DNA from 4 places in the Streptomyces sp. RKND-216 genome. Region 2 is predicted to be linked to each of the others. Evidence: riboswitches for the same ligand, from Rfam matches in the RefSeq annotation. Region 2 holds a riboswitch; each other region holds the start of a gene.
What was found. A riboswitch is a leader RNA that binds a small molecule or an ion and turns the genes downstream of it on or off. The one in region 2 is predicted to bind cobalamin.

Region 1 (7,057 bases), 4.3 Mb from region 2:
TCGATGTCGAGGGCGCCGATCAGCCGGTCCTCGGACGTGCCGACGGGCAGCTCCACCAGGGCGGCCGCGCGGTGTTCGGCGGCCGCGACGCCGTGCGGCCCGTCGGGGCAGCGCGGGTCGGGTGCCTGCGGGTCGCAGCCGAACCGGCAGCCGGAGACGACGTCCTGCTGCGGCAGCAGCGCCGCCACGGCCCGGACGGCGGTGGACTTCGCGGTGCCCTTCTCGCCGCGGACCAGCACGCCGCCGATGGCCGGGTTCACGGCGTTGAGGAGCAGCCCGAGTCGCAGGTCCGGCATCCCCACGATCGCGGTGAACGGATAAGGGGTGGTCACGCTGTGATCCTCCTGCGGGTGGTGTGAGCGGTCGTGGTCGGCGGCCGGCTGCGGCTCACGGCGCGCCCGGCGGGACGAACGGCAGCCCGCCCGGCGGGCCCTCCTCGATCAGCCGCAGCAGCGCGCCGGTGTCGGCGTGTTCCTCGATCAGGTCCCCCAGCCGGTCGAGTTGCTCCTCGCGCAGCCGCTCGAAGGCGGTGTCGGGAGCCGGGACGAAGGCCCGGCCGGCGTCGGAGGCGACGCGACGCAGGAAGGCCCGGCGGAAGGCGTCGGACTCCAGCGCGCCGTGCCAGTGCGTGCCCCACACCGGGCCGACCCTGCATCCGTCCAGGGGGCGGCCGTCGGCGCCGTCGGTGACGAACGGTTCGCCGCCGCGCACGTCGGCGACGCCGTGGTGGATCTCGTACCCCTCGACCGGTTCGCCCAGTGCGGTTCCGGCCGGGCGGGCGAGCGTCTTTCCGGGGGCGAAACGCACCCGCACCGGCAGCAGTTCCAGGCCCTGCACGACGCCCGCACGCGACTCGACGTGGTCTTCGATGCGCTCGCCGAGCACCTGGTAGCCGCCGCAGATGCCGAGCACCGGCCGGTCTTCGGCCGCACGCCGGGCGAGTGCGTCGGCCAACCCTCGTGCGCGCAGCCACTCCAGCGCCTTCACGGTGCCGCGGGTGCCGGGCACCACCACCAGGTCGGCGTCGGCCAGTTCCTCCGGCCGGTCGCAGAAGCGGACCACCACGCCGGGCTCGGCGGCGAGGGCGTCCACGTCGGTGAAGTTCGACATCAGGGGGACCGGCAGCACGGCGACCCGCAGCACGTCCGCGCCGTGCGGCGGCGCCGTCGACGCCTCCCGCACGGTGCCGCGCAGCGAGAGGCGCAGCCCGTCCTCCTCGTCGATGCCCAGGCCGTGCCGGTGCGGGAGCACGCCCAGCGACGGGCGGCCGGTGAGCCGGTGCAGCATCTCCAGCCCCGGCTGCAGCAGCGCCACGTCGCCGCGGAACTTGTTGACCAGGTAGCCGCACACCAGCGCCTGGTCCTCGGGGGACAGCAGCGCGGTCGTGCCGAAGAACGAGGCGAAGACCCCGCCGCGGTCGATGTCGCCGACGACCACCACGGGGAGGTGCGCCGCCCGCGCCAGGCCCATGTTGACGATGTCGTTGCGCCGCAGGTTGATCTCGGCGGGGCTGCCCGCGCCTTCGCAGATCACGGCGTCGTGGGTGGCGCGCAGCTCCTCCAAGCACCCGGCGACCGTCTCCAGCAGCTTCCGCTGCCTGTCCTCGTGGTAGCTGCGGGCGCTCAGTTCGCCCTCCGGTTTGCCCATCAGGACGACCTGACTGGTGCGGTCGCCGCCCGGCTTGAGCAGCACCGGGTTCATCGCCGCGCTGGGCTCCACCCGGGCGGCGGCCGCCTGCATGGCCTGCGCCCGGCCGATCTCCGCGCCCTCCCGGGTGACGAAGGAGTTCAGCGACATGTTCTGTGCCTTGAACGGCGCGACCTTCAATCCCTTGCGGGCCAGCCAGCGGCAGACCCCGGCCGTGACCACGCTCTTCCCGGCGTCCGAGGTCGTCCCCGCGACCAGCAGACCGCCGCCCCGCCGCAATGCCTTCACCGCCGCCTTCCCTTCCGCGTGGCCACGACCCTCACGGCCGTCGTCGTCACCAGCGCCAGCACACCGACGCGGCGGGAGAGCCGCACCGCGCGCTCGACGTCCTCCGTACGGACCTGCCGGCCACCGGCGTTGAGCACCGGACGGTGCTCGACCCGCCCGGCGTACGCCAGCGTCCCGCCCAGCCGTACGCCCAGCGCCCCGGCGAACGCGGCTTCCACCGGGCCCGCGTTGGGGCTGGGGTGACGGGCGGCGTCCGCACGCCAGGCCCGCAGCGCGCCGTTCGGGTCGGACCCGGCGAGTGCGGCCAGCGTGGCCGTCAGCCGGGCGCCCGGCCAGCCCGCCAGGTCGTCCAGCCGCGCCGACGCCCAGCCGAAACGCAGCAGCCGGGGGGAGCGGTGGCCCAGCATCGCGTCCAGGGTGTTCACTGCGCGGAACGCCACCAGGCCCGGCACGCCGGCGACCGCTCCCCACACCAGCGCGCCCACCACGGCGTCGGAGGTGTTCTCCGCCACCGACTCGACGACCGCTCGCGCGACGCCGTCGGCGTCCAGCGCCTCCGGGTCCCGCCCGCACAGGTGCGGCAGCCGCCGCCGCGCCTCCGGAACGTCGCCCGCGGCGAGTGCGGCGCCGGTCGCCCGCGCCTCGCGGATCAGGGAGGTCCCGCCGAGCACCGTCCAGCCTGCGACCGCGGCCAGCACCACCGAGGGCAGCGGCGAACGCGCCCTCCCGGCGGCCGTGCTCAGGCCCGCCGCGGCGGCCGCCACGCCGCCGGCGCACACCGCGGCGCACAACGCCCCGGCGCCGCGGTGGTCACGCCACAGGGCGCGTTCGGCCCGGATCACCGCGCGGCCGAAGGCCGCCACGGGGTGTCCGCGCCGGGGGTCGCCCAGCGCGAGGTCGGCGAGGAAGCCGAGCGTCACCCCGTACGCGTACGCACGCGGGCGCGGCATCAGTCGACGGGCTGTGGAGCCTCGCAGGAACACGGCGAGGGGTGGGGTGGGGGAGCGGTGCAGCAGCCACGCATGGCGGAGTCCTCACTCAGGGTCCTCGCCCTGGCTCGACGTGTCCGGCGGCGAGAGTCTCCTGGCTCCCGGATCGGCGCCTCCCCGGCCTTCCAGCCCACCGACGGGCCGTGGCGTGTGGTGAGGGGCGCTCCCCGGTGACAGTGGCGGGACCGCGCCGGATTCGCACCGGCTTCCTCTTCTGCCGCCGTTCGGCTGTCGGAAGTCCATCACGGCCCCCCACGACCGTCAACTCGCCCCCGGCCTGCGGCGAAGCAGTGTGACCACCCCCGGGCCGCGCCGTGGCGTCCCGCCCGGCGCGCCTCGGGTACGCGCGAGGGGTGGGTACGGCCCGCAGGCCGTACCCACCCCTCGGTGTGCGGGGGTTCAGGCGCCGATCAGGTAGATGCCGTACACCACGGCGGCCGCGCAGACCGCGTAGCAGAGGTACGCGCCGGTGCGGGCCGGCACGGAGGCGCTGCTGCCGTCCTTGCGCGGCGCGGAGCCCATGATGCCCAGGGTGAACACGCCGACCAGCGCGACGGAAGCCAGCAGGCTGACGCCGAACACGTTGATCAGGGCGGACCAGTGGATGTCCATGGTGAGTGCTTCGCTTCCTTCGGGTGGGGCGCGTCAGGCGCCGGAGACGGAGGCCTTGGTGCGGGCGTGCTCGGACTCCTCGTCCGGCGCGCCGTGCTGCTCGGGGACCGCGCCGGCCGGTGGCGGGGCGACGGCGCTCATCGCGGCGGCCACCACGCCCCCGTCCTCCGCGTCGGAGTGGGATTCCGGGGCGGAGTCCTCCGGCATGTCGTTGACGTTGGTGTGGTCGACCGGCTGCCGGCGCGAGGCCAGCCAGATGGCGCCGTTGACCAGCACGCCGAGGACGGCGACCAGGGTCACGCCGACGTTGCCGCGCTCGGCCAGCAGTGCCGCGCCGCCCGCGACCAGACCCGCCGCCGGGACGGTGATGCCCCAGGCGGCCAGCATCCGGCCCGCCGTGCCCCAGCGGACGATGCCGCCCTTGCGCCCCATCCCCGCGCCCATCACGGCGCCGGAGCAGGTGTGCGTGGTGGACAGCGAGAAGCCCAGGTGGGAGGAGGCCAGGATGGTGACCGCGGCGCTCGTCTGCGCCGAGAAGCCCTGCGGCGGGTGGATGTCGGTGAGGCCCTTGCCGAGAGTGCGGATGATCCGCCAGCCGCCGAGGTAGGTGCCCAGAGCGATGGCGACACCGGCCGAGACGACCACCCACATCGGCGGGCCCGCGTCCGGGGCCAGTGCACCGCCCGCGATCAGGGCGAGGGTGATGACGCCCATCGTCTTCTGCGCGTCGTTGGTGCCGTGCGCCAGGGAGACCAGGGCGGCGGAGGTGATCTGGCCGGCCCGGTAGCCCTTTCCGGCCTGCTCCTCGCTCACGTTGCGGGTGAGTCGGTAGGTCAGGCGTGTGGCGCCCCAGGCGGCGAGGCCGGCAACCAGCGGGGCGGCCAGGGCGGGGATCAGCACCTTGGTGACGACGACGTCGCCGTTGACCGCGCCGATACCCATCGAGGCGACGGCGGCGCCGAGCAGACCACCCATCAGGGCGTGCGAGGAGCTGGACGGGAGGCCGGCCAGCCAGGTCAGCATGTTCCAGGTGATCGCACCGACCAACGCTGCGAGGATCACCTCAGGCTGGATACCGGCGCCTTCGTCAATCAGTCCCTTGGAGATCGTCTTGGCCACCTCGACGGAGATGAACGCTCCGGCGAGGTTGAGAACGGCCGACATCGCCACCGCAGCCTTGGGCTTCATCGCCCCGGTGGAGATGGTGGTGGCCATGGCGTTGGCCGTGTCGTGGAAGCCGTTCGTAAAGTCGAACACCAAGGCCGTGACGATCACGATCCCGATCAGAAGCGTGATGTGTTCCATTCACCCAGGCAATCAGTTCGAAGGTCAGTGACCCGGTGAACGTAAGGATGGCGGGTGAACGGAAGGTGAACTGGGGCGGGCATCGGAGTGTCGCACCCGGAGGGTGTTGGTGTGGGACCCGTCACAGGCCGAACGGGAGGGACCACCGCATGGTCGAGTCCCCCGGTGGTACAGGAAGAGACCAGAGGTGCCGATGCACAGCGAGACGAGCGGGGAGATCCCGGTGACCTGGCGGGACGCGTGGGAGGAGGTGGTGGGGGCGGCGCGCCGCACGGTCGCCGACGGGCTGGTCGTCGGCACCTCCGGGAACGTCTCCACCCGGGTGGGGGACGTCGTCCTCGTCACCCCCACCGGGGTGCCGTACGACCGTCTGGGACCCGACGACCTGTGTGCGGTGGATCTGAAGGGTGAACGCGTCGCGGGCACCCTCCGTCCTACGAGTGAACTGCCCATGCATCTGGCGGTCTACCGCACCACCGACGCCACCGCTGTGGTGCACACCCACGCCGTGCACGCCACCGCCGTCTCCACGCTGGTCGACGAACTCCCCACGATCCACTACATGACCGCCGCGCTCGGCGGTCCCGTGCGCGTCGCCCCCTACGCGACCTACGGCAGCGACGCCCTCGCAGGCCACCTGCTGGAGGCCCTCGAGGACCGCAGCGGCGCACTGCTCCGCAACCACGGCACGCTCACCCACGGCGCCACCATGGACCAGGCCTACGACCGGACCGCGCAACTGGAGTGGATGTGCCGGGTCTGGCTGGCCGCGGCCTCCGTGCCCGGCCGCACGCCCACCCTGCTGCCCCGGGAGGAGATCGACCGGGTCGCCGACCGGCTGCGCGGCTACGGCCAGCGGCCCCCGGCCGGATGACCCGCGCCGTGGCCGACCGCACGCCCCCTCTCCCGGTGCCGTCCCGTCGCCCCTCCACCGGCGGCCTTCGGCTGCCGTCCGGTGGCCGGAAGGAGGCGGTACGGCGGACACTCGAGGTGATGCGCGCACCCACGGCGGCGGCCCTGGCCGCCGGCACGGTCCTGGGTACCTGCGCGGCCGCGGTGGCGGCCGGCCGGTACGCGGCCGGGCGCGCCTTGCGTCCCGCCCGCGCCGACGGGGCCGCCGTCCCGCCGGGTTTCGGGGAACCCCTCACGGTCCACGCCCGCCTCGCCGCCCGCCCCGAACGGGTCGCGCTCACCCGCTCGCTCACCGCGGAACTCCCCGGCACCTACGGCCTCACCGGCCGGGGCGTGCGCGCCGTGGTCGGGCACACCATGCGGGAGGCCACGCACGCCGCGCCCGCGGACACCGTCGTACGCCGCCTCCTGGACGTCACTCGCGGCACGCTGACCACCGGGGCCACCGTCCGGCTCACGCCCGTCGTCCACAGCGGCGACCCGGGCGGCTCGCTGGACCTGCCCTGCATCGACACGGAGATCGCCTCCGAACTCGGCCCCCTGCCCGCATGGGCGGTGCCCGGCGAACGCGGCGTGTGGGTCGTCGCCGCACACGGGCTCGGCACCACCCGGGAACAGGCGATGAACGTCCTCCCCGCGCTCGCGCGGCTCCGCCTGCCCGTTCTCGTCCCGGCCCACCGCGGGGACCCCGGCGCGCCGCGGAACCCCGACGGCGTCGGCCACCTGGGCGCGAGCGAGTGGCGCGACCTGGATGCCGCCGTCCGTCACGCCCTCGACCAGGGCGCCTCCCGCGTCATCCTGTACGGCTGGTCCACGGGCGCGACCATGGCACTGCACGTCGCCGCGGAGTCCGCCGTGCGCGACCGCGTCTGCGGACTGGTGCTGGACTCGCCGGTCCTCGACCCGGCCGCCACCCTGCGTGCCCTCGCCGCCGCGCGCGGCGTCCCACGCCCCCTGCTGCCGATGGCGGTGCGGGCCGCCGAGGGCCGCGCCGGGGTGCGGCCGGAGCCGCCGGCCGTCGCGGCGTCGCCCGAGCGGCTCGAGGTGCCGGTGCTGATCGCGCACGGACCGGGCGACGAGGTCGCTCCCTGGGGCCCCTCCCGGGCGCTCGCCGACAGCCGGCCCGACCTGATCACCCTGCACGTCGTCGGGCGAGCGCAGCACGCCGCGATGTGGAACGCCGACCGTGACGGCTACGAGGAGGCCCTCACGCGCTTCCTCATGCCTCTCCTCTGAGGCCCTTCGTGGTGGCTGTCGACGCCAAGCCCGTCCACGGGTGACGGAGCGCGGCCCCGCGGGCGTCC
Region 2 (7,057 bases):
GTCACACCGGAGGCGACGATGACGAGGAGGGCGAGATAGACGAACAGGATGAACGGGTGGGGGAGTTTGTTGCCGACCCGTTCGATGCCGCCGAGCATCCTGCTGGAGACATCGTTGGCGCGACTTCTCAAGGTGAGCGGCATGGGAACCTTCACTTTCGGATGAGCGGACCCTCGGGGACGGTGTTTCCGGGAGACACCGGGTCCGCTGAGCGGGGGTCAGAGGACGGTGCCGTCCTCTCCGGGTGCCGCGTCGCGGCGTCGTGCGCGGTCGACTTCGACGAGGCCCTGTGCCAGAGCACGGGCTCCCGTCGCTACCTGTTCGAGGTCGGTCCACTCCTCGGGGCAGTGGCTGCGGCCGCCGTGGGAGGGGACGAACAGCATGCCCATGGGCGCCAGCCGGGCCATGTGTGCGGCGTCGTGCCCGGCGCCGGAGAACATCGTGCGATGCGGCAGGCCCAGGCGCGTGTTGCCCCGCTCGAGGAGTTCCCGTATCCGCGTGTCGGCGGCGACCGGGTCGGAGGCGGAGAGGCTGTGGACGTCCGCCTGGACGCCGCGTCGCTCCGCGGCGGCCCGTGCCGCCTCGTGAAGCCCCCGGCCGCAGTCGTCCAGCCACTCCCGTTCCCCGGACCGGAACTCGACCCACAGGCGGGCGCGCCCCGGGACGACGTTCGGCGCGCCGGGCTCGATCTCGATCCGCCCGGTGGTGGCGACGCCGGTGCCCTCGTCGGCAGCGAGCCGCTCCACGGCCAGAACGGTCTCCGCCGCCGCGCAGGAGGCGTCGTAGCGATAGTCCATCGGGGTGGCGCCCGCGTGGTCCGGCCGCCCGGTGAACTCGACCCGGTAGCGGTCGATGCCCGCGATGGCGCTCACCACGGCCACCGGCAGCCCTTCGTGTTCCAGCACCGGCCCCTGTTCGATGTGCAGTTCGAGGAACGCGGCGACGTCGTCACCGGACCACCGGGCTTCCGGCAGGTCATCAGGCGAACCGCCCACCCGGGCGAGGGCGTCGCGCAGCGTCTCCCCCGCACCGTCGTCCAGGTCCAGGTGCTTCCGCGTCACCTCGCCGACCAGGGCACGGCTTCCCACGCAGCTGAGACCGAACTGGTTCGGCTCCTCGTTGAAGAAGTCGACGACCCGCAGCTCGTGTTCCAGGGCGATGCCCGCGTCGGCGAGGGTCCGTACGGCTTCGAGGGCCCCGAGCACACCGATGATGCCGTCGAAGCGTCCGCCGCCCTCGACGGTGTCGGTGTGCGAGCCGGTGACGAGTGCGGGAGCGTCGGTGCGCGCTCCGGGGAGGGTGCCGATGAGGTTGTCGACCGCGTCCCGGCGTACCGTCAGGCCCGCCGCACTCATGCGGGAGGCCATCCAGTCGCGGGAGGCCGCGTAGAACGGGGAGAACGCGCCGCGCGTCCATCCCGGCCGTTCGGGGTCGTGGAACTCCGCGAGGCGATCGAAGTCGGCGCGCAGCCGCTCCACCGAGCAGGCGGGGACTGCGGGGACCGGTCCGTGGGACATGAAGGGGCCTTTCAGGTGGTGCTGTACGGAGGTGCGGGGAGCGTCCGGGCCGATTGCTCGATCCGGGACGCGAAGGCGCGGGCGGCGGCGGTGAGGGCCCGGACCTCGGTGTGCGCGCGGTTCCCGTCGAAACGGTGCTCCGGCCCGGCGATGCTGAGGGCGCAGGCCAGCCGCCCCTGCGGCAGGACGGGTACGCCGATGGCCACGGCGTGCGGGTCGACCTCGCCACGGCTGACGACATAGCCCTGCTCGCGGATCCGGGCCAGCTGCGTGCGCAGCGTGGCCTTGGCCGGCGTACCGGGTGTGAACCGCTCCAGGCGCCCGCCGAGGACCCGGTCGATCACGTCCTGCGGCGCGAAGGCGAGCAGGGCCTTCGCGGAGGCTCCGGCGTGGAGTGGCCGCAGCGTCCCGGGCGCGAAGGACAGGCGCATGGAGTGCGGGGAGTCGAGGCTCTCCACGACCAGCGCCGAGAGGCCGGCGGGCACCGTGAGCAGCACGGTCTCGGAGGTCTCGGTCACCAGGTCGCGCAGGAAGGGGAGGGCCAGGGAGCGGAGGGTCTGGCCGGTGCCCGGGCCGTCCTGGAGACGGGACAGCCGCGGGCCGACGCGGTACGTTCCGTGCCCGTCGGCCTCCAGGAATCCGTCGTCGACGAGCCTGCGGACGAACCGGTAGACGGAGCTGGTGGAGAGCCCGGTGCGCGCGGCCACCTCGTCGGCACGTTGCGGCCCGCCGTCGACGACGGCGGCGAGGACGTTCAGCCCTCTCGCGAACGAGGAGGAACGCGGTTCGCCGGGCATCAGCCGCCCTCTTCCGGTGGTGCGGGGAAGGGCGCCGGGGCGAGGAAGCGTCCACGTCCCGCCGCGGAGCGTACGGAGTCGCCGTCCCAGATCACCTCGCCGCGGGAGACGGTGCACCGCACCCTGCCGCGGGCCCGCATGCCGTCGAAGGGGCTCCAGCCGGCGTTCGACCGCAGCCGGGAGCCGTCCACCGTCCACTCCGCGTCCGGGTCGAGGATCACCAGGTCGCCGTCCAGCCCAGGCCGCAGGTCGCCCTTGCGGTCCCCGAGGCCGAAGGCGTGTGCCGCCCGCGTGGAGAGGCTGCGCACCAGCTCACGGGGCGTCATCCGGCGCTCGTGCAGGGCCGCGTCGGCCACCAGCGGCAGCAGCGTCTCCACTCCCGGCCCGCCGGAGGCGTTGTCGAGGACGTGGTCGCGCTGTTTGAGGGCGAGCGGCCACGGGGCGTGGTCCGAGGCCACCATGTCGAGCGCGCCGCTGCGGAGCCGGTGCCAGAGCCCGTCGGTCTCCGCCGGGGTGCGCAGCGGCGGGTTGTACTTCAGCCGAGCGCCGCCGCGGACCATGTCCTGCTCGGTCAGGGTCAGATAGTGCGGGCAGACCTCGGTGGTGACCGAGGTGCCCGTGCGTCGGTGCCACTGCACCAGGTCGACGGCGTGCGGCGTGCTGACGTGGCAGAAGTGCAGGTGCACGCCGGAGGCCCGGGCGAACTCGAGCACGGCCGCCACGGCGGCCGTCTCGGCGACCGGCGGCCGGGAGACCCCGTGCAGCAGCGGCCCCGAGGCGCCGGACGCCCGCAGCCGCCCCAGGTTCCGCTGCACGATCTCGTCGTTCTCGGCGTGGACGCAGACCCGGAGTCCGGTCCGGGCGATCTCGACGAACGCGTCGAGCATCTCCCCGTCCGGAGTCCGGGGGAAGCGCCGGGGGTCGGTCTGGAAGGTGGACAGCTTGAAGCAGGCCGCGCCCTCGGCCGCGAGCTTCGGGATCTCGGCGATGCCCTGCCCGCCGGGCTCGACGGTCGCGTACATTCCGACATCGACGTGCGCCTCGCGCAGCACCGCCGCCCGCTTGTCGCGGAAGGCGTCCACCGACCAGACCGGCCCGGCCTCGTCGAACGGCATCTCCAGCAGCGTCGTGACGCCGCCCGCGGCCGCGGAGCGGGTCGCGGCCTCGATACCCTCCCCCGCATGGCTGAGGCAGTGCACGTGCGGGTCGACGACGCCCGGCAGGACGTACGCCCCGCCCGCGTCGACGCGCTCGGCGGCGGGCGCGTCGCTCGGCGTCTCGCGCACGGCCAGGACGCGTCCGTCGCGCACCCGGACCTCGCCGCGTGGGTACTCCCGCTGGGAGGTCACCACGTGGCCGGTCACGGAGAGGTCCGCGTCGAGGTCTTCCGGGTCGAACATGCGCCAGACCCTGCAACACGTGTCACGGCCCGACAACCGTCTTCCCACCCTTTGGGAATCCGCAGGTCGTCGCGTAGCCGAGGGGTCACGAGGGGTCCCGGGCCCGACACGGAAGGCGGCGGGTCGCGCCGTCGTGCGCTCGGGCGGCACGGGTCCTGCCCGCCGACGCGTGTCCCACGTCACCCTCCACATCGTGGACGTGATCGGCGGTCCCCGCGGCGGGCGCGTAGGCTCGGCAGGAGCAGCTGGTTCGCCCCCGTCCGCCAGGCGGGACGCGTCGCAAGAGGGAACCCGGTGGGAATCCGGGACTGCCCCGCAGCGGTGAGCGGGAACGACCGCCGTCACACGCACTGGGCCCGGCAACGGACCTGGGAAGCGACGGCCTGTAGGTGTCCTGACGGGACGCGCCCGCGAGTCCGAAGACCTGCCACTGCCCGTGCACGGCCGAACCGCGCACGGACATCCCGGTGACCTCGAGGGCGGGTCGGCGTACATACCAGGCGGACGACCGCGCCGTGCCGCGCGGGGTCGTCTCCGTCCGGTCCGTCACCTTCGCACCCTCGTCCCCTCCGGGACTCATAGGGACGTCTCGCGAAGGAGAACTCCGTGACATCGAAGTCCGCAGCCGCGGCAGCACGGGCCACCGTGTACGGCTACCCGCGCCAGGGTCCGAACCGTGAACTCAAGAAGGCCGTCGAAGGCTACTGGAAGGGCCGCGTCACCGCGGACGCCCTCCGTGGCACGGCCGCCGAACTGCGCGCCGCCAACTGGCGGCAGCTGGCCGCAGCCGGCATCCACGAGGTGCCGACGGGAGACTTCTCTCTCTACGACCACGTGCTGGACACCAGCGTCATGGTCGGCGCCGTCCCCGAGCGGCACCGTGAGGCCGTCGCCGCCGATCCCCTCGACGGCTACTTCGCCATGGCGCGCGGCACACAGGACGTCGCGCCGCTGGAGATGACCAAGTGGTTCGACACCAACTACCACTACCTGGTCGCCGAGCTGGGCCCGGACACCGCCTTCGCCGCGGACTCCGGCAAACAGGTCGCCGAGCTGAGGGAAGCGCTGGCCCTGGGCCTGAGCGCACGTCCGGTCCTCGTCGGCCCCGTGACCTACCTGCTGCTGGCCAAGCCCGCCCCCGGCGTCGCCGCGGACTTCGACCCGCTGACCCTCCTCGACCGGCTGCTGCCGGTGTACGCGGAGGTCCTGGCCGACCTGCGGGCGGCCGGTGCCGCGTGGGTGCAGCTGGACGAGCCCGCGCTCGTCCAGGACCGCACCCCGGCCGAGCTGAACGCGGCCGCACGCGCCTACCGTGAGCTCGGCGGTCTCGCGGACCGTCCCCAGCTGCTCGTCGCGAGCTACTTCGACCGTCTCGGCGAGGCCCTGCCGGTGCTCGCGAACGCGCCCGTCGAGGGCCTGGCCCTGGACTTCACCGGCGCCGGCGCCGGCAACCTCGACGCACTCGCCGAAGTGGGCGGGCTCCCCGGCAAGCGCCTGGTCGCCGGTGTCGTGGACGGCCGCAACATCTGGGTGAACGACCTGGGGAAGTCGCTGACCACCCTCGGGACCCTCCTGGGCTTCGCGGACCGGGTCGACGTCGCCCCCTCCTGCTCCCTGCTGCACGTCCCCCTGGACACGGCTCCGGAACGGGACATCGACCCGCAGATCCTGCGCTGGCTGGCCTTCGCGCGGCAGAAGACCGCGGAGGTACTCACGCTCGCCAGGGGCCTGGCCGACGGCACCGACACGATCGCCACGGAACTCGCGGCGAACCGCGCCGACCTGGCCTCCCGCGCCGGCTCGGCGCTCACCCGTGATCCGGCCGTCCGGGACCGCACCGCGGCCGTCACCGAGGCCGACTCCCGGCGCTCGCACGCGTATCCCGACCGGGCGGCGGCCCAGCGCACCCGGCTCGGTCTGCCGCTGCTGCCCGTCACCACCATCGGGTCCTTCCCGCAGACCGGCGCACTGCGCGCCGCCCGCGCCGACCTGCGTGCCGGGCGCCTCGACGCCGCCGGCTACGAGGACCGCGTCCGGGCCGAGATCCAGGAGGTCGTCACCTTCCAGGAGAAGGCGGGCCTGGACGTCCTGGTGCACGGCGAGGCCGAACGCAACGACATGGTGCAGTACTTCGCCGAACAGCTGACCGGCTACCTCGCCACGCAGCACGGCTGGGTGCAGTCCTACGGCACGCGCTACGTCCGGCCGCCGATCCTCGCCGGGGACATCTCCCGCCCGGCGCCGATGACGGTGCGCTGGACGGAGTACGCCCAGTCGCTCACCGGCCGTCCCGTCAAGGGCATGCTCACCGGCCCCGTCACCATGCTCGCCTGGTCGTTCGTCCGCGACGACCAGCCGCGTGCCGACACCGCCCGGCAGGTGGCCCTCGCGCTGCGCGACGAGGTGTGCGACCTGGAGGCCTCCGGCAGCGCCGTCATCCAGGTCGACGAGCCCGCGCTGCGGGAGACCCTGCCGCTGCGCACCGGCGACCGGGAGGCGTACCTGGCGTGGGCCACGGAGACGTTCCGGCTCACCACGAGCGGCGTGCGGCCGGACACCCAGATCCACACGCACATGTGCTACGCGGAGTTCGGCGACATCGTCCAGGCCATCGACGACCTCGATGCCGACGTCATCAGCCTGGAGGCCGCCCGCTCCCACATGCAGGTCGCCCGTGAACTGGCCGCGCACGGCTACCCGCGCGAGGCGGGGCCGGGGGTCTACGACATCCACTCGCCCCGCGTCCCCTCCGCCGAGGAGGCCGCCTCGCTGCTGCGCAAGGGCCTCAAGGCGATCCCGGCCGAACGGCTGTGGGTCAACCCGGACTGCGGCCTGAAGACCCGCGGCTGGCCGGAGACCCGGGCCTCCCTGGAGAGTCTCGTGTCCGCAGCTCGCACGGTCCGCGGGGAGCTGTCCTCGTCCTGACCGGTCCGCACGGCTCCGGGGCCGGGCGGCGTGCCGGGACTCGGCACGCCGCCCGGCGACGCCGGGTCAGCTGTCCTGGTCCGTGGGGCGGTCGGACGGGCCCGCGGCCGCGCGTTCGATCTGCTTGCGGCGGCCCTCGGTGACGCAGGGCTCGGCCTGCCCGCCGTGGAACCAGCGGCTCAGCGCCGCCCGGGCCCGGACCCGGCGCGGCGGACGGCCGGGAGCGGTGTGCAAGGTGCCGGGGGTCAGCGGGGCCGTGCCGGACCGGACGAGGATGCGGTACACGCGGTCGGCAGGCAGGGGCAGGTGGCGGGACGTGAAGCCGCCCTCGACGGTCTGGCTGACGCCGCCGCCCTCGATCCCGTCGGCCAGCAGGTGGCGCTCCCGGTCCTGCAGCGCGGTGCAGAGCCGTTTGGTG
Region 3 (7,057 bases), 1.8 Mb from region 2:
CGGCACGCCGATGACGGCGGCGGGGCGCGGAGCGCCCGCGTCGATCATCTCCAGCAGCCGGAACAGCGCCGTCGGCGCGTTGCCGACGGCGACGACGCCGCCGTCCAGCCGATCGCCCCACAGTTCCATCGCGGCGGCGCTGCGGGTGGTGCCCAGCCGCGCGGCCAGCTCCGGCACGGACGGGTCGGACAGCGTGCACACCACGTCGTTGCCGGCGGGCAGCCGCTTGCGGGTCACACCGCTGGCCACCATCTGCACGTCGCAGAGCACGGGCGCACCGGCACGGAGAGCCGTGCGGGCCCGCGCGACGGCGCCGGGGGAGAAGGCGAGGTCGCGGACGAGGTCGACCATGCCGCAGGCGTGGATCATGCGCACCGCGACCTGCGCCACGTCCAGGGGAAGCCCGTCGAGGTCCGCCTCCGCACGGATGGTGGCGAAGGACTGCCGGTAGATGGTGGCGCCGTCCTTCTCGTACGCGTAGGCGCCTGCGTGGCCCGCGTCACGGTGGTCGTCGGTCCGGTGCATGGGGTGGCCCCGCCCCTCTCGGTGGTCCCGGTCGTCTGGTCGCCGCTCATCCGGTCACCCGCCGGCGGTGGTGGTGCGTGCCGCCGCGGCGGTGGTGAGCGCGGCGGCGAACTCCCCGGCGTCGTCCGTGCCGGGCACGGACACCTCGTAGCGGCCGTCGCCGGTGGCGACGGCGTCCACGTGCAAGCCCTTCGGACGTCCGCACCGGCGGGTGCAGCCCGACAGGTACACCGGCAGCGGCGGCCGGGAGTCATGGGCGGCGGCCGCGGCGAGGGCGTCCGCGCGGACGTCGGACAGCGACGCCGCGCAGCCCGGGCGTCCCGCGCAGGCACCGAGGCCGAACCACGGCGAGGCGGCCGAGGTGACCAGGCCGCCCGCCCCGGTCTCCGCGAGCGCGGAGGGCGCCGCCACCGACGCGAGCCCCGGCACGACGACGCCGCGCCAGGGGGTGACGCGGAGTGCGCCGGTGCCCCGGGTGAGCGCCAGGCCGGCGAGCAGGCGCGCCTGCGCGGACGTGAGGGTTCCCAGCGGCGCGGTCACGCACAGGGAGGCGTGCACGCCGCCGGGCGCCACGACCACTCCGGGTGCGGGCCCCGCCCCTTCGACGTGCGCGCCCGGGGCTGCGCGGTCTGCCCCGGCGGCGTCGCGTACGCGTGGGGCGCCGGTGTCGTACCCCTCACCGGTGGCGGGGCCCGCGCTCGGTTCGGGGGACGGCCGTTTGACGCGGGTGCGCCGCAGCGCCTCGGTGACGGCGGCAGCCGTGTGCGGGGCGTCGGCAACGCGCCACGCGCCGGTGCCGAGGGTGAGGAAGGTCTGTGCGGCGTGCAGCGCGACGCCGGGGGCGTCCGCCGCCGGGATGGTGACCTCCGCGCCGGAGATGCCGACCCGGACCACGGCCGTGCCGGGCCCGTCCGCCGTGCCGTCGGCACCCGGCGCGGGCGTCGCCGCCGTCACCGTCACGTCGGCGCCCAGAGCCGCGACGTCGCCGCGGCCGTCGTCGAAGGCGAAGAGGAAGCGACCGGAAAGACCGGTGGCCCCCGGGTCGGCGCACAGCAGGCGGTCCAACTGCCGGACCCACGGCTGGACGTCGGCGTGCCCGCGGGCGTCCAGGCCGGACAGCGGGGTGGCCACCACGTTGCGCACCCGTTCGTGCGTGGTGGAGGGCAGCAGCCCCGCCTCCCGCAGCCGGGCGGCGAGTTCGGCGCCGCAGTCGGCGGCGAGTCCGCGGAGTTGGACGTTGCCACGCGAGGTGAGGTGGAGGGCGCCGTCGCCGAGGCGGTCCGCCGTGTCGGCGAGCAGGTGTGCCTGCGCGGCGGTGAGCGCACCGCCGGGCACCCGTACTCGTGCCAGGGCGCCGTCGTCCGCGGCGTGCAGCCGCAGCGCGCCCGGGCAGGCGTCGTCGCGGCCCCGGACGGGGGCCGTCACGGGGGCAGGGCTCGCTGAGGTGCGGCCACGGGGCGTCGGCATCGCGGCGAGCATACAGACGGAAGGCGCCCGGACCGTATGCCCCGGATCACGGCCCGGAGCACCCGCGTTGCGCCTACGATGCTGGCCGGCGGGTCGTATGCCCGTCATCGCCGTAGACGGCGACAGGGGAGGAAGCCCGGTGCGATTCCGGCGCGGTCCCGCCACTGTGAGTCCGGTGAAGAGGAACCGGACGAGCCAGGAACTCCCGCCGTCCGACACCGCCCGGGGCGTGGACACCCCGAGGAAGGCTTCACGTCGCATGCCGCTTTCGCCCGCGGAACGAGACCCGCAGCCCGCAGACTCCCCCGGATCCGCACCCGAATCCGCCGACTCCTCCGACCCGTCCGGCTCCCCCGCCGTCCTGCTGCTGTCGACGTCCGACACCGACCTGCTCAGCGCCCGCGCGGCCGGCGGTCCCGTGCGCTACCGCTTCGCCAACCCCTCCCGCCTCGACCTGGACGACCTGCCAGGGCTCCTGGACGGCACCGGCCTGGTCGTCGTGCGACTGCTGGGTGGGCTGCGAGCCTGGGAGGACGGGCTGGACGCACTGCTCGCCGGGGACCGGCCGGTGGCGGTGCTGACCGGTGAACAAGCCCCGGACGCCCAGCTGATGGCGGCGTCGACGGTGCCCGTCGGGATCGCCGCCGAGGCGCACCGCTACCTCGCGCACGGCGGCCCCGGCAACCTCGAGCAGCTCGCGCGGTTCCTGTCCGACACGGTGCTGCTCACCGGACACGGCTTCGAGCCGCCCGCCGCCGCGCCGACCTGGGGCCCGCTGGACCGCTCGGCCCCCGCACCCGCCGACGGCGCCCCCACGGTCGCCGTCCTCTACTACCGGGCGCACCACATGAGCGGCAACACCGCCTTCGTGGAGGCGCTGTGCGCTGCGCTGGAGGAGGCGGGCGCCCGCGCGCTGCCCCTGTACGTGGCGTCCCTGCGCGCTCCCGAGCCGGAGCTGATCGACGCACTGCGCGCGGCCGACGCGATCGTCACCACCGTGCTGGCAGCGGGCGGCACCCGCCCCGCCGAGGCGTCGGCGGGCGGCGACGACGAGTCCTGGGACGCGGGCGCGCTCACCTCGCTGGACGTGCCGATCCTCCAGGCGCTGTGCCTGACGGGTTCGCGTGCCGCGTGGGAGGAGAACGACGAGGGCGTGTCCCCGCTCGACGCGGCCGGCCAGATCGCCGTCCCGGAGTTCGACGGGCGGCTGATCACCGTGCCGTTCTCCTTCAAGGAGATCGACCCGGACGGCCTGCCCGCCTACGTGCCCGACCGTGAACGGGCCGCCCGCGTCGCGGGGATCGCCCTCCGGCACGCCCGCCTGCGCCACGTGCCGCCCGCGGACAAGCGGATCGCCCTGGTGCTGTCCGCGTACCCGACGAAGCACTCCCGGATCGGCAACGCGGTCGGCCTGGACACGCCCGCCAGCGCCGTGGCGCTGCTGCGCCGGATGCGCGCCGAGGGCTACGACTTCGGTGACGCCGAGGTCCCGGGCCTGGCATCCGGAGACGGCGACGAGCTGATCCGCGCCCTGATCGACGCGGGCGGCCACGATCAGGACTGGCTGACCGAGGAGCAGTTGGCCCGCAGCCCGGTGCGCATTCCGGCGGCCGACTACCGGCGCTGGTTCGCCGAGCTGGATCCGGCGCTGCGGGAGGCCGTGGAGGAGCACTGGGGGCCGCCGCCGGGGGAGATGTTCGTCGATCGCAGCCGCAACGACGAGGGCGACATCGTGCTGGCCGCGCTGCGGTTCGGGAACCTGCTGGTGCTGATCCAGCCGCCGCGCGGCTTCGGGGAGAACCCGGTCGCGATCTACCACGACCCCGACCTGCCCCCGTCGCACCACTACCTGGCCGCGTACCGCTGGATCGCCGCCCCGGACGGGGAGGGGGGTTTCGGTGCGGACGCGATGATCCACCTCGGCAAGCACGGCAACCTGGAATGGCTGCCCGGCAAGAATGCCGGCCTGTCTGCGGGCTGCGCGCCCGACGCGGCGCTGGGCGACCTGCCGCTGGTGTACCCGTTCCTGGTCAACGACCCGGGCGAGGGCACGCAGGCCAAACGCCGGGTGCACGCCACGTTGATCGACCACCTGGTGCCGCCGATGGCCCGTGCCGACTCCTACGGCGACATCGCGCGCCTGGAGCAGCTCCTCGACGAGTACGCGCAGATCTCCGCGATGGATCCGGCCAAACTGCCCGCCATCCGCGCCCAGATCTGGACGCTGATCCAGGCCGCGAAGCTCGACCACGACCTCGGGATGGCGGACCGTCCGGACGACGACGGCTTCGACGACTTCCTGCTGCACGTGGACGGCTGGCTGTGCGAGGTGAAGGACGCGCAGATCCGCGACGGCCTGCACGTCCTGGGCGGCGCCCCGACCGGCCCGGAGCGCGTCAACCTGGTGCTGGCGGTGCTGCGGGCCCGTCAGATCTGGGGCGGCACCTCCGCTCTCCCCGGCCTGCGCGAAGCACTCGGACTGGACGAGGCCGCGGCGACCCGTACGGCCGCCGACGCGGCGGAGGAGCGGGCGCGGGCGCTGGTGCAGGCCATGGAGGACGCAGGCTGGGAGCCGTCCGCGGTCTCCGGGGCGGCCGCGGGGGAGACCGATCAGGTGGCCCGCATCCTGGAGTTCGCCGCCCGCGAGGTGGTGCCCAGGCTGGCCGCCACGACGGACGAGATCGATCACGCGGTGCACGCGCTGGCCGGCGGGTTCGTGCCGGCCGGGCCGTCCGGCTCACCGCTGCGCGGGCTGGTCAACGTGCTGCCCACCGGCCGCAACTTCTACTCCGTGGACCCCAAGGCCGTGCCCTCGCGCCTCGCGTGGGAGACGGGGCAGGCGCTCGCGGACTCGCTGCTGGAGCGCTACCGCACCGACAACGGCGCGTGGCCGGCCTCGGTCGGCCTGTCGCTGTGGGGCACCAGCGCGATGCGCACTGCTGGGGACGACGTGGCCGAGGCGCTCGCGCTGCTGGGTGTACGGCCCGTGTGGGACGACGCGTCCCGCCGCGTCACCGGCCTGGAACCGGTGCCCCTGGAGGAGCTGGGGCGCCCGCGCATCGACGTGACGCTGCGCATCTCGGGCTTCTTCCGGGACGCGTTCCCGCACACCGTCGGCCTGCTGGACGATGCCGTCCGGCTCGCCGCTTCCCTCGACGAGCCGGACCAGGACAACCACGTCCGCGCGCACACCCGTGCCGAGACCGCCGAGCACGGCGACGAACGCCGAGCCACCACGCGCATCTTCGGCTCACGACCGGGTACGTACGGCGCCGGCCTGCTCCAGCTGATCGACTCCCGCGACTGGCGCACCGATGCCGATCTGGCCGAGGTCTACACGGTGTGGGGCGGATACGCCTACGGCCGCGGGCTGGACGGAGCGCCGGCCCGGGAGGCGATGGAGAGCGCCTACCGGCGCATCGCGGTGGCGGCGAAGAACACCGACACCCGCGAGCACGACATCGCCGACTCGGACGACTACTTCCAATACCACGGCGGCATGGTGGCCACCGTGCGCGCGCTGCGCGGCAGCGCGCCGGAGGCGTACATCGGGGACTCCACGCGTCCCGAGACCGTACGCACCCGCACCCTGGTGGAGGAGACCTCACGGGTCTTCCGCGCCCGCGTGGTCAACCCCCGCTGGATCGCGGCCATGCGCCGCCACGGGTACAAGGGGGCCTTCGAACTGGCCGCCACGGTCGACTACCTCTTCGGCTACGACGCCACCACGGGCGTGGTCGCCGACTGGATGTACGACAAGCTGGCCGAAACCTACGTACTGGACCCGGAGAACCGGGAGTTCCTCCAGCATGCCAACCCGTGGGCGCTGCACGGCATCGCCGAGCGCCTGCTGGAGGCCGAGTCGCGCGGCATGTGGGAGAAGCCGGACCCCGCCGCGGTCGCGGCGCTCCGTGAGGTGCTGCTGGAGGCCGAGGGCGACCTCGAGGGCGATGCCGACTGATCCAGCCGCACCGCCAGCCGCACCCGCCCGGCGCGGACGAACGGTTCCGCGCCGGGCACGCGGCCGTGCCTGACGGAGTGCGGGGCGAAGCCCCGCACCCGAGGACCGCCTTACCGGAGGTACATGCCGCTGGGGCCGCCGTGCTGCTGCGTCCACCCGTCGCCGGTTCCGAACTGCGCGAGCTGCTGCGTGAACTCGGCGGCCACCTGCTGCGGGTCCTCCGTCGCCGGGCGCGAGGTGACGTTCATCGCGACCGTGAGGATGCCGCTGACCGGGGCGTTCGGGGAGAGGCGCACCGGAGTGCAGGTGAAGGAGTATGTCTGTGGGGTGTCGGCGTCCCGCGTGATGAGGCGCGCCTCCGCCAGGGTGGTCGTCTGGCCGGTGCGGTACGCGTCGTCCATCGCCTTGAAGACGCCGACCGTGTCCAGGCCGGGCAGCACCGTACGGCCCTCGCTGAGGCGCTGGACGCGGCCGAACGCGTCGCCCTGGCGGCCGTTGGCGTAGCGCAGCACGTGCTTGGGGCCCTCGGTGAGCATGATGGGCCAGGGGGCGCCGTCGAAGACGGCGAACATCTCCTCCTGCTGGGTGAGCAGGCTGTCGCGCAGGCGGAACTCCGACAGCAGCGTCTCGGCGAGCTGCTGCATGCTCTCCTTCACGCCGCGGTCCCACTCGCGGGGCCGCATGTCGGCGACGCACACCGTGCCCAGGATGACGCCGGTGTGGTCGCGCAGCGGCGTACCGAGGTAGGCCCGCACGCCCATCTCGTTGACCAGCGGGTTGCCCTTGAAGCGGGGGTAGTCGAAGACGTCGTCGAGGGCGAGCTGCGCGCCCTGTGCGACGACGTGCGGGCAGAAGCCGTAGTCGGTGGGGGCGGAGCGGGGGATGTCCGGGATGTCGCTGAGGTCGAAGGAGACGGCGCGACGCTCCTGGCCGTCGTCGTCTCCGGACCGCGGGGCGTACATGCCGCGGAACATCTGCTGCTTGTCGTTGATGAAGTTGACCATGGCGAGCGGAGCCTGGGTCAGGCTTGCGGCGATCCGCGCCGTGCGGTCGAATTCGGCTTCGGGGTCCGGTGCGTTGAGGCCGAGGCGCTGCAGGCGTCGC
Region 4 (7,057 bases), 900 kb from region 2:
CGAACACGCAGCGACAGGCGGGAGTCAGGCGGCACATCGTGAGGATCTTCGGCAAGGTGCGGCACCGTCCCTCCGCCTCCTGGCGGCAGGCGACCGACCGCGCGTTCACGCTCATCGGGGACGGGCGCTACGAGGACGCCGGCGCTCTGCTCACCCGCGCCGCAGACCTGGAGCCGTGGCTCTCCGAGTCCTGGTTCAATCTCGCGCTGCTGCACAAGTTCCGGCACGACTGGGAGCAGGCGCGCGCCGCGGGTCTGCGCGCCGTCGCGCTGCTGGACCGCGACGCGGGCGCCCCCGACTGGTGGAACGTCGGCATCGCCGCCACCGCGCTCCAGGACTGGCCGCTGGCCCGCCGCGCCTGGCAGGCGTACGGGCTGCGGGTCCCCGGAGAGGCGCACAGCTCGGCCGCGGCCGGCGAGCCCACCGGCATGCAGCTGGGGAGCGCCGCCGTCCGGCTCTCCCCGGAGGGCGAGGCCGAGGTGGTGTGGGGCCGCCGCATCGATCCGGCCCGGCTGGAGATCCAGAGCATCCCGCTGCCGTCCTCCGGGCGCCGCTGGGGCGAGGTGATCCTGCACGACGGCGTGCCGCACGGCGAGCGGACCACGGCGGCCGGTCCGGCCTACCCCGTCTTCGACGAGATCGAGCTGTGGGCCCCCTCGCCGGTGCCCACCTGGGTGGTGCTGCTCGACGCGGCCGCCGAGGAGGACCGGGACGCCCTGGAGCGGCTGGCGGCCGACGCCGGATTCGCCGCGGAGGACTGGTCCTCGTCCGTGCGGCTGCTGTGCCGGTCCTGCTCCGAGAGCAGCATGCCCAGCGACGAGGGCGACGGCACCGTCCACCTGGACCCGCACGACCACAGCTCCCCCGGTCACCCCGGGCCCCTCGGCCACATGACGGCGGGCGGCCCCGGCGATCTGTGGGTGCCGGAACGCGAGTGCGGCATCGCCGCCCCCTCCGGGCTGGTGCGGGGTCTGCTGGACGGCTGGGTCGCCGACAGCCCGGACACCCGCGAGTGGCGGGACCTGGAAGAGGTCTGCTGAGGCCGGAGCGACGGCCGCGGTTGTCCCGGCGGTGTGCCCGGCCACCGCTATCCGGCCCGTCGCCGCGGCGCGCCCCGTACCCTGTAGGGCGTATCCCGCGCGGGACGCGCGGTGACGGCCCAGGCGGAGGTCCCGGGGCGGGTGCCCCGAGGACGTGAGGAAGGCGTACGGCGGAATGTCGCAGCAGCAGGAGACTTGGTCGGAGTCGGCTGAGGAGTTCGTGGTCGACACCGAGGACTGCGAGGAGCGCGAGCAGGCGTACCGGGCGCGGGGGACCGCCCGCCCGATCACCGTCGTCGGCAATCCGGTCCTGCACAAGGAGTGCAAGGTCGTCACCGATTTCGACGAGGATCTCGCGAAGCTGATCGACGACATGTTCGCCAGCCAGCGCGCCGCCGAGGGCGTCGGCCTCGCCGCCAACCAGATCGGCGTCGACGCCAAGGTCTTCGTCTACGACTGCCCCGACGACGAGGGCGTCCGGCACGTCGGCGTCGTGGTCAACCCGGTGCTGGAGGAGCTGCCGGCCGACCGGCGGTCGCTGGACGACTCGGGCGAGGGCTGCCTCTCGGTACCCACCGCGTACGCGGAGCTGGCCCGCCCGGACTTCGCCGTGGTCCGCGGCCAGGACGCCGACGGCAAGCCGATCCGGGTGCGCGGCACCGGCTACTTCGCCCGCTGCCTCCAGCACGAGACCGACCACCTGAACGGCTACCTGTACATCGACCGGCTCTCCAAGCGCGAGCGCAAGGACGCCCTGAAGCAGATGGCCGAGGGCACCCCGCGCTACGAGACCGTCCCCAACGACTGACCGTTCACGTCACGCGCGGACGGGCCGGCCGGGGAGACCCGGTCGGCCCGTCCGCGCGTGACGCCTGACGTGTTCAGAAGTCGTCGTCGAAGGACACCGAGCCCTCGACGGCGACCTGGTACGCCGAGGCGCGCCGCTCGAAGAAGTTCGTCAGCTCCTGCACGTTCTGCAGCTCCATGAAGGAGAACGGGTTCGCCGAGCCGTAGCGGACGGGGAATCCGAGCCGGACGAGCCGCTGGTCCGCGACGGCCTCCAGGTACTCCCGCATCGAGTCGGTGTTCATACCCGGCAGCCCTTCGCCGCACAGGTCGCGGGCGAACTGCAGCTCGGCCTCCACCGCCTCCTCCAGCATCGCGGTGACCTGCTTCTCCAGCGCGTCGTCGAAGAGGTCGGGCTCCTCCTGGCGGACGGTGTCGACCACGTCGAAGGCGAACGACATGTGCATCGACTCGTCGCGGAACACCCAGTTGGTGCCGGTCGCCAGGCCGTGCAGGAGGCCGCGCGAGCGGAACCAGTACACGTAGGCGAAGGCGCCGTAGAAGAAGAGGCCCTCGATACAGGCCGCGAAGCAGATCAGGTTGAGCAGGAAGCGGCGCCGGTCCTCGCGCGTCTCCAGCCGTTCCACCTTCTCCACGGAGTCCATCCAGCGGAAGCAGAACTGTGCCTTCTCCCGGATGGACGGGATGTTCTCCACGGCCGCGAACGCCTGGGCGCGTTCGTCCGGATCGGGCAGGTAGGTGTCCAGCAGCGTCAGGTAGAACTGGACGTGCACGGCCTCCTCGAACAGCTGCCGCGACAGGTACAGCCGGGCCTCGGGCGAGTTGATGTGCTTGTACAGGGTCAGCACCAGGTTGTTCGCCACGATGGAGTCGCCGGTGGCGAAGAACGCCACCAGGCGGCCGATCATGTGCTGTTCGCCGGGGGAGAGCTTGGCGAGGTCGGCGACGTCGGAGTGGAGGTCGACCTCCTCAACGGTCCACGTGTTCTTGATCGCGTCCCGGTAGCGCTCGTAGAACTCCGGGTACCGCATCGGACGCAGGGTCAGTTCGAAACCCGGGTCGAGCAGGTTCTTGTGCGGCTGGGCGGTGGTCACTGGCATGCCTCGCAGGACTCGGGGTTCTCCAGGGAGCAGGCGGCGGCCTCGTCCGGCGCGGCGCTCTGCTGGGCGGGTACGGCGGCCTGAGCCGTGGCCGACCCGGCCGCCCGCGCGATCCGGGTGGCCGGCCGCGACCGCAGGTAGTACGTCGTTTTGATGCCGCGCTTCCAGGCGTAGGCGTACATCGAGCTGAGCTTGCCGATGGTCGGGGACGCCATGAACAGGTTCAGCGACTGGCTCTGGTCCAGGTACGGGGTGCGGGCAGCCGCCATGTCGATCAGCGCGCGCTGCGGGATCTCCCACGCCGTCCGGTACAGCTCCCGCACGTGCGCGGGCAGCCCCGGCAGGTCCTGCACGCTGCCGTTGGCCTCGCGCAGCGCCTCCCGGGTGGCGTCGTCCCAGCGGCCCAGTCGCTTCAGCTCGTCCACCAGGTAGCCGTTGACCTGGAGGAACTCCCCGCTCAGCGTCTCGCGCTTGAACAGGTTGGACACCTGCGGCTCAATGCATTCGTAAGCGCCGGCGATGGAGGCGATGGTCGCCGTCGGGGCGATGGCCAGCAGCAGCGAGTTCCGCATGCCGGTGGCGGCGATCCGGGTCCGCAGCGCCGACCAGCGCTCCGGCCAGGTCTGTTCGGCCTCCGGGTAGTGGTCCGGGTGGAGCACGCCGCGCGCGGTGCGCGTCGATTCCCAGGCCGGGAGCGGGCCGTGCCGCTCGGCGAGGTCGGCCGATGCCTCGTAGGCGGCGAGCATGATGCGTTCCGAGATTCGGGTGGACAGCTGCTGCGCCGCGGGGGAGTCGAAGGGCAGCCTTAGCCGGAAGAAGACGTCCTGAAGGCCCATCAGGCCCAGACCGACCGGGCGCCAGCGTGCGTTGGAGCCGCCGGCCTGCTCGGTGGGGTAGTAGTTGACGTCGACCACACGGTCCAGGAAGGTCACGGCGGTGCGCACGGTGGCGTCCAGGCGCTCCCAGTCCATCCCGCCGTCGTCGCCGAGGTGGGCGGCGACGTTGACCGAACCGAGGTTGCACACGGCGGTCTCGTCGTCGTCGGTCACCTCCAGAATCTCGGTGCACAGGTTGGAGGAGTGGACGACACGGCCGGGCTCTGCGGTTTGGTTGGCCGTGCGGTTGGCGGCGTCCTTGAAGGTCATCCAGCCGTTGCCGGTCTGTGCGAGGGTGCGCATCATCCGCGCGTACAGCTGCCGGGCCGGAACGGACTTCACGGCCTTCCCGTCCGCCTCGGCGCGACGGTAGGCGGCGTCGAAGTCGTCGCCCCACAGGTCCACCAGCTCGGGCACATCGGAGGGGGAGAACAGCGACCAGTCGGCGTCGGCCTCGACACGGCGCATGAACTCGTCCGGGATCCAGTGCGCGATGTTGAGGTTGTGGGTGCGGCGGGCCTCCTCGCCGGTGTTGTCCCGCAGCTCCAGGAACTCCTCCAGGTCGGCGTGCCAGGTCTCCAGGTAGACGCAGGCGGCGCCCTTGCGCCGGCCGCCCTGGTTCACCGCGGCGACCGAGGCGTCCAGCGTGCGCAGGAACGGCACGATGCCGTTGGAATGACCGTTCGTGCCGCGGATGAGCGAGCCGCGGGCGCGGACGCGGGACCAGGACAGGCCGATGCCCCCGGCGTGCTTGGAGAGCCGGGCGACCTGGTGGTAGCGCTCGTAGATCGAGTCCAGTTCGTCCAGCGGCGAGTCCAGCAGGTAGCACGACGACATCTGCGGGTGCCTGGTGCCGGAGTTGAAGAGCGTCGGGGAGGACGGCAGGTAGGACAGCGAGCTGGTCAGCCGGTACAGCTCGGCGACCTCGTCGACGGCATGCGCGCTGTCGTCCGCCGCCAGTCCGCAGGCGACGCGCAGGAGGAAGTGCTGCGGGGTCTCCACGACCCGGCGGGTCGTGGGGTGGCGCAGGAGGTAGCGGGAGTGGACTGTGCGCAGCCCGAAGTAGCCGAACCGGTCGTCGGCGCCGTCCGCCACGGCGGCGTCGACCAGGGCGTCCAGGCGTGCGGCGTGCGCGGTGACGAACGCGGCGGTGGAGTCCGCGATCAGACCTTCGCGGTGGCCGACGGCGACCGAGGCGGAGAACGAGGTCGCGCCCTGACCGGCGGCCTCCTCGCGCACGGCGCGGGTCAGCAGCCGGGCCGCCAGGCGCCCGTACTCCGGTTCGTCGCCGATGAGTCCGGCCGCCGCTTCGACGGCCAGCGACCGCAGGTCCGCATGGGTCGATCCGGGGTGCCGTCCGCGCCGTACCGCCGCGCCGATCCGGGCGGCGTCGGTCGCGGGCAGGTCGGCGGTCAGCTCCGTCAACAGCCGCTCCAGCAGCGTGCTGTCGGCGTCCGGCCCGGAAGGCGCCGGGAACGGCGCCGGGACGGCTGCGGCCTCTGGTGCGATGGTCACGGTGACGTGCTCTCCTCGCTCGGCGGGGGCCGGTGGGGAGGCGTGGCGCGGCGCAGGCGGCGACCCGTTGCGGGCCGGCATCACCTCGCGTCCGCCGGCCCATCCCACGGGGCCCGGACGTGTACGACGCCGTCGGCAGGTGCTCGGACTCGCGGCGTTCCGGGACCCGTCGATGCGTGGAGGCAGGGCACGGCACGCCGCACACCGTTGCGGGACAGTCCCGGATTCGCACCGGGTTCCCCTGCGGCGACAGCGAGGACGAGCATACATGTTGGGGTGCTCCGCGCGAGCACCCCAACATCTTGTGTCGCTGGTAGGGTTGCGGTGCCCGTCAGCCCTCGTCGTCGGCGAGCTCCAACGCGAAGGTCCACAGGGGCAGACCGGGGATCGGCTCCCAGTCGCGGGCCGGGGTGCGCACGAACCGCAGCCGCCCGTACAGGCGGTGAGCGGTCGTCATCCTCGACTCGGTGGAGAGCACCACGCGTTCCCGGCCGAGTGCCCGCGCACGCGCCAGGCAGTCGCGCACCAGCGCCTCGCCGACGCCGCGTCCCCGCCCCTTCCGGTGCACGGCCAGCATGCGGAACTCGGCCTCGCCGGGCCGGGCGATGTTCGCGTACTCCCCGCCGTCCCCGACGAAGGTCACGGTGCCCAGCAGGTCTCCGGTGCCCGCGTCCACGGCGACCAGGACCTGCGCGTGCCCGGCGCGGTGCGGTACGTTCCGCAGCACCTCCAGGTACGGGTCCCGCGCGCCGTGGGTGAGCAGCCCGTCCTCCAGGTACGCGTCGGCCGTCAGGTCTCCGACCTCGCCGTACTCCGCCTCGCGTGCCGCCCTGATCGTCACGTCCATGCCCCCAGCATGCAGCACCCCGCCGGCAGCATGCAGCACCCCGCCGGCGGTCGTGCCGTCGGCGGGGTGCTCGGGGTGGGTTCCGCGGATCAGGGAGCGGCGGTGGGGGCCGGCAACTCCTCCTTCACGCCCGGGTCGCCGGCGTCCGCGCGGTAGTCGGACGGCTTGGTCTCGTCCCGCCCGTCCGGGACCTTGGCGGACCGGAGAATCACCGTCAGGACGACCGTGACGACGGCGTTCAGCACGAAGGCGGTGAGGCCGATGTAACCGATCTCACCGATCATCGGGATCTCCGCCGTGCTGCCGCCGAAGTGTTCCTGCTTCGGGCTGGACACGTTGTACGCCGCGATGGTGCCGTACACCATGCCGACCGCCCAGCCGGCGAGCAGCGCCCACCGGTGGAACCAGCGCGTGAACAGGCCGCCGACCAGGGACGGGAAGGTCTGCGCGATCCAGATGCCCCCCAGTAGCTGGAAGTTGAGCGCCGCCGTTTTGTCCAGGGTGAGGACGAAGACCAGGGCGCCGACCTTCACCAGCAGCGAGGTGACCTTGGAGACCTTGGTCTCCTGCTCCGGGGTGGCGTTCGGCTTGAGGAAGTCGCGGTAGACGTTCCGGGTGAACAGGTTCGCCGCGGCGATCGACATGATGGCCGCCGGGACCAGGGCGCCGATGCCGATGGCGGCGAACGCGACGCCCGCGAACCAGGCCGGGAACATGTTCTCGAACAGCTGCGGCACCACCAGTTGCGGGTTGTCCAGCGAGATGCCGGCCGCGATGCCCATGAAGCCGAGCAGCGCCAGCAGGCCCAGCATCAGCGAGTACATCGGCAAGATGGTGGTGTTGCGGCGGATCACCTCGCGGCTGCGGCTGGAC

Region 1: it holds a riboswitch for cobalamin, as region 2 does, so the genes downstream of both, E4198_RS22375 (cobalamin biosynthesis protein) here and metE (5-methyltetrahydropteroyltriglutamate--homocysteine S-methyltransferase) in region 2, are expected to answer to the same signal.
Region 3: it holds a riboswitch for cobalamin, as region 2 does, so the genes downstream of both, cobN (cobaltochelatase subunit CobN) here and metE (5-methyltetrahydropteroyltriglutamate--homocysteine S-methyltransferase) in region 2, are expected to answer to the same signal.
Region 4: it holds a riboswitch for cobalamin, as region 2 does, so the genes downstream of both, E4198_RS07385 (ribonucleoside-diphosphate reductase subunit alpha) here and metE (5-methyltetrahydropteroyltriglutamate--homocysteine S-methyltransferase) in region 2, are expected to answer to the same signal.

What each region holds. Positions count from the first base shown of each region.
Region 1 covers NZ_SSBQ01000002.1:5,098,494-5,105,550, forward strand. The annotation lists gene E4198_RS22365 (putative cobaltochelatase) at 1-332, opposite strand, end outside; gene E4198_RS22370 (cobyric acid synthase) at 388-1,935, opposite strand; gene E4198_RS22375 (cobalamin biosynthesis protein) at 1,932-2,885, opposite strand; cobalamin riboswitch at 3,012-3,138, opposite strand; gene E4198_RS22380 (hypothetical protein) at 3,324-3,536, opposite strand; gene E4198_RS22385 (inorganic phosphate transporter) at 3,570-4,841, opposite strand; gene E4198_RS22390 (class II aldolase/adducin family protein) at 5,035-5,715, shown strand; gene E4198_RS22395 (alpha/beta fold hydrolase) at 5,835-6,989, shown strand.
Region 2 covers NZ_SSBQ01000002.1:820,281-827,337, forward strand. The annotation lists gene E4198_RS03745 (AbgT family transporter) at 1-143, opposite strand, end outside; gene E4198_RS03750 (M20 family metallo-hydrolase) at 219-1,517, opposite strand; gene E4198_RS03755 (IclR family transcriptional regulator) at 1,529-2,314, opposite strand; gene E4198_RS03760 (dihydroorotase family protein) at 2,314-3,714, opposite strand; cobalamin riboswitch at 3,996-4,140, shown strand; gene metE (5-methyltetrahydropteroyltriglutamate--homocysteine S-methyltransferase) at 4,321-6,639, shown strand; gene E4198_RS03770 (ubiquinol-cytochrome c reductase cytochrome b subunit) at 6,706-7,057, opposite strand, start outside.
Region 3 covers NZ_SSBQ01000002.1:2,640,951-2,648,007, reverse strand. The annotation lists gene E4198_RS11740 (precorrin-8X methylmutase) at 1-525, opposite strand, end outside; gene cobG (precorrin-3B synthase) at 580-1,992, opposite strand; cobalamin riboswitch at 2,064-2,218, shown strand; gene cobN (cobaltochelatase subunit CobN) at 2,252-5,953, shown strand; gene E4198_RS11725 (GAF domain-containing protein) at 6,064-7,057, opposite strand, start outside.
Region 4 covers NZ_SSBQ01000002.1:1,723,963-1,731,019, reverse strand. The annotation lists gene E4198_RS07400 (hypothetical protein) at 39-1,040, shown strand; gene def (peptide deformylase) at 1,216-1,848, shown strand; gene E4198_RS07390 (ribonucleotide-diphosphate reductase subunit beta) at 1,922-2,947, opposite strand; gene E4198_RS07385 (ribonucleoside-diphosphate reductase subunit alpha) at 2,938-5,262, opposite strand; cobalamin riboswitch at 5,454-5,620, opposite strand; gene E4198_RS07380 (GNAT family N-acetyltransferase) at 5,669-6,184, opposite strand; gene E4198_RS07375 (sodium:solute symporter) at 6,274-7,057, opposite strand, start outside.